DNA from 2 places in the Shewanella sp. 4t3-1-2LB genome. Region 2 is predicted to be linked to the other one. Evidence: predicted binding sites of a transcription regulator. Region 2 holds the regulator's gene; the other holds the start of a gene.
The links. Region 2 encodes sigma-54, which starts transcription at its own class of promoters, with help from an activator protein. Its sites were predicted from a motif close to GTTGGCACGNNNNTNGNNT; they were not measured.
Positions count from the first base shown of each region.

Region 1: the regulator sigma-54 is predicted to act here: its motif matches at 959-977, upstream of glnK (P-II family nitrogen regulator).

Region 1 is NZ_JAFNJD010000021.1:52,938-55,146, forward strand. It holds gene nrfA (ammonia-forming nitrite reductase cytochrome c552 subunit) at 1-176, shown strand, start outside; gene J3L11_RS09465 (hydrolase) at 229-771, opposite strand; gene glnK (P-II family nitrogen regulator) at 1,026-1,364, shown strand; gene J3L11_RS09475 (ammonium transporter) at 1,376-2,209, shown strand, end outside.
Region 2 is NZ_JAFNJD010000056.1:11,163-13,371, forward strand. It holds gene lptB (LPS export ABC transporter ATP-binding protein) at 1-288, shown strand, start outside; gene J3L11_RS17050 (RNA polymerase factor sigma-54) at 379-1,845, shown strand; gene hpf (ribosome hibernation promoting factor) at 1,876-2,166, shown strand; gene ptsN (PTS IIA-like nitrogen regulatory protein PtsN) at 2,166-2,209, shown strand, end outside.

The DNA.
Region 1 (2,209 bases), on a different contig from region 2:
CGGCTAAAGGGGTTAAACAACCAGTTGCGATCCCAGATATTTCAACCAAAGCCAAAGCCCAAGCTGCCGTTGGCTTGGATATGACTAAGCTGGTGTCTGAGAAAGAAGCATTTAAGAAAGAAGTGTTACCTGTATGGGATGCCGAAGCGAAAAAACGCGAAGCGACTTACAAGTAAGAGCTTAAGGTGAAGTCAAAGTCCCTGCGGTTGCGGGGACTTTTTTATGCCGTTACTTGATCAGTGACAGCAATTGCCGGAAACGCTCGCCAGAGGCCTGCTGTTGCAGTTCAAACAATAACGACTCTGTTTGTGTTAGCCAAGCGCCGCGTTGCTGCATCATCTGCAGCCCAAGTACACGATTTTCCTGATGACGTGAGTCTACTGCGTCGGCGATAACGTGCACCTCTACCCCTTCATTCAGCAAATCACAACAAGTCTGATAGACGCAGATATGTGTTTCGATCCCCGCCAGCAACACTTGACGACGGCCACTTGCCTGCAACTGCTGCCGAAAACTATCACACTGCCAGCCACTGAAATGCTGTTTAGCAATCGGCTGCGTGTACGCTTGCAAAAGCGTTGCTAGTTCAGGACTGGTGGGTCCAAGCTTGTCCGGTAGTTGCTCTAGCCATAAAACTGGAATATCGAACAGCGGCATGGCTTGCGCCAAGACCTGCAAACGCTGGTGTAGCTGTTCTGTCTGCGACATGATGCGCGCAAGCTTACCCTGCACATCCACAATCACCAGAATGGTTTCTGTGCTTTGCAACATAACTCCCTCCATCGCGAATAATCCCTGACAAATTAACCTGTTCTAGGAGTGTTACCAATAAGGCCAAAGTCGACTCTGGCGCTTCAAAATTGTGCAGGCATGGAACCATTGAACCATTTTGGTGCATTTCACCGTGCAATAACGCAACGTTTTTTAGTTAAGTTATTATAAAACAAAAATTTAACATCTTGGCCTAATGATTGAATTGTACCAAGCAACATCACACACATATAACGGCGATTTGGGAGGTCTGGATGAAATTAGTCAGCGCAATCATCAAGCCATTTAAGCTTGATGATGTCCGCGAGGCGATTGCGGGCATTGGCATCGAAGGTATGACTGTCACTGAAGTGAAAGGGTTTGGTCGTCAGAAAGGTCATACAGAGCTTTATCGTGGAGCGGAGTATCAGGTGGACTTTTTACCAAAAGTGAAACTGGAAATTGCCACCAAGGACGAGAATCTTGACCACCTGCTTGAGGCCATTACCAATGCGGCTCACACCGGTAAGATTGGTGACGGTAAGATCTTTGTCACTGATTTGGAACAGGTTATCCGTATCCGTACTGGCGAAACTGATAACGAAGCGCTTTAAGGGGGAAAATAATGGAAGAATTAACCAAGTTGGGGACTTCTGTATCAGAGTTGCGCTTTGCACTGGATACGTTTTATCTGCTGATTTCCGGTGCACTGGTGATGTGGATGGCCGCGGGGTTTGCGATGCTTGAAGCTGGTCTAGTCAGAGCAAAAAATACCACAGAAATTCTGACTAAGAACGTTGTGCTGTATGCCATTTCCTGTGTGACTTATCTACTGGTGGGTTACTACATTATGTACGTTGATAATAGCGAAGGTGGCTGGTTACCTAGTTTCGGTGGACTGATTGGTACTCAAGCTGCTGATGCATCGCACTCGCTTGAATCCGATTTCTTTTTCCAGGTCGTGTTTGTGGCAACTGCCATGTCTATTGTCTCTGGAGCCGTTGCTGAACGTATGAAACTGTGGGCATTTCTGGCTTTCAGTGTAGTGATGACGGCGTTTATCTATCCTGTTGAAGGCTACTGGACCTGGGGTGGTGGCTTCCTTAAAGCCGCTGGCTTCTCTGACTTTGCTGGTTCCGGTATTGTGCATTTAGCCGGGGCTTCCGCGGCATTAGCAGGGGTATTACTGTTAGGTGCTCGCAAAGGAAAATTTGCTGCAGATGGTTCGGTTACACCCATTCCTGGATGTAACCTGCCGTTAGCGACCTTAGGTACTATCATTCTGTGGATGGGATGGTTTGGATTTAACGGTGGCTCACAATTGGCAATATCCAGCATGGCGGATGCCAGCGCCGTAGGTAAGGTGTTTGTGAACACTAACTCAGCAGCAGCATTTGGGGCCGTTGCCGCATTGATCGTCTGTAAGATGGTGTGGGGCAAGGCCGATCTGACCATGATC
Region 2 (2,209 bases):
GAAATAGCCAGAGCCCTCGCGGCGGATCCAAAATTTATTTTGCTGGACGAACCCTTTGCGGGCGTGGATCCCATATCGGTCATCGATATCAAAAAAATTATTGAACAGCTGCGTTCCCGCGGACTGGGAGTGCTGATTACCGACCATAATGTGCGTGAAACACTTGATGTGTGTGAGCGCGCCTACATCGTTAGTCACGGTCAGTTGATCGCAGAAGGCTCCCCTGCTGAAATCCTCGATAATCAACAAGTACGTGCAGTGTACTTAGGAGAGCAATTCAAGCTATAGTAACCACCTTTGGGTAGGCAATTCTAATTGTTAAAGACTGTAATTACTGGATTTTTTATTACACGATAGGATGTAGGAGTAAGCGGTAACATGAAAACGTCACTCCAGTTAAAGCTGGGTCAACAGCTGACTATGACACCACAACTGCAGCAGGCAATCCGTTTGCTGCAGTTGTCGTCGCTGGAGTTACAACAGGAAATTCAGCAGGCGCTGGAAGCCAATCCACTATTGGAAGTCAATGAAGATAGTCAATTAGCCGATGACGACAATGATGTGGATAATGATCTCGACACGCCAACCATCGACGTTCAAACGGAAGACAGTTCAACTATTGAGACTTCCGATGCGTTAACCAGCCAATCCCTGCCAGAAGAACTGCCAATGGACACCACTTGGGATGAAGTCTTTACCGCAGCACCTGCTGCCCCTGCGGGTCCTATCCGCGATGATGACACGCCATTTCAGGGAGAAACCTCCGAAGGATTACGTGAACATTTGGAATGGCAGAAAAACCTGACACCGTTTTCCGAAACCGACTCAGCCATTGCCACCGCCATTATTGAGGCCATTGATGATCAGGGTTATCTGACTCAAAGCACAGAAGAAATTCTGGAAGCCATGGGCAATCCTGAGATTGAATTGGACGAAGTAGAAGCCGTACTGAAACGCATTCAGCACTTTGACCCTGTGGGGGTTGCTGCTCGAGATTTACGGGAATGTTTGCTGATCCAGCTGTCACAGTTCAGTGAAGACACACCGCATTTAGAAAATGCCATCATGTTGCTGGAGCAACACCTCGATCTGATCGCCGCGAAAGATTATCGCACCTTGATGCGTAAAACACGCCTCAGAGAAGAAGATCTACGAGATGCCATCGTGTTGATCCAGACACTCAACCCTCGGCCCGGCCTGTTGGTACAGCCACAGGACGAGGAATATGTGATCCCGGATGTCAGCGTCTGGAAAAAGAATGGCCGCTGGATTGTCGAACTCAACCCAGATTGTATGCCCAAACTGAGTATTAATCAGCAATATGCCGCCATGGCGCGCAGTGTTCGCAGCCAGTCAGACAGCCAGTTTATCCGCGGACATTTGCAGGAAGCCAAATGGTTTATCAAGAGTTTGGAAAGCCGCAATGAAACCTTGCTGAAAGTTGCTAATTGTATCGTCCAGTTTCAACAAGGCTTCTTTGAATATGGTGAAGAAGCCATGAAACCAATGGTACTCAACGATATCGCCGAAGCGGTCGATATGCATGAATCGACGATTTCACGAGTGACGACGCAAAAATACATGCATACTCCTCGCGGTATTTTTGAACTGAAATATTTCTTTTCCAGCCATGTTGGCACCGATGATGGCGGCGAGTGTTCGTCAACCGCCATACGAGCCTTTATCAAGAAACTGGTCGCAGCAGAGAATCAGAAAAAGCCGCTCAGTGACAGCAAAATGGCACAGTTGCTGGCGGAACAGGGAATTAACGTGGCAAGACGGACCATTGCAAAGTATCGTGAAGCCATGCTGATCCCGCCCTCAAATCAGCGTAAGAGTTTGTAATTCCACAGTACCCCTATGGAGGACACCCCTATGCAAATCAACCTGGCAGGCCATCATATTGAGATCACCGACTCGTTGCGTAGCTACGTGGAGAGTAAATTTGCAAAACTTGAACGTCATTTCGAACAGATCAATAATGTGCATGTCGTACTCAATGTAGAAAAAGCTATACAAAGAGTCGAAGCCAAGCTACATCTGAACGGTGGCGAAGTGCACGGCACCGCAGAGCACACCGACATGTACGCAGCCATTGACGCTCTGATTGATAAATTGGATCGTCAGATCATTAAATACAAAGAAAAGCTGACAAAATACTCATGATGGAACTTAGTACCGTCCTGCGGCCGGAGTGTACCACCTGCGC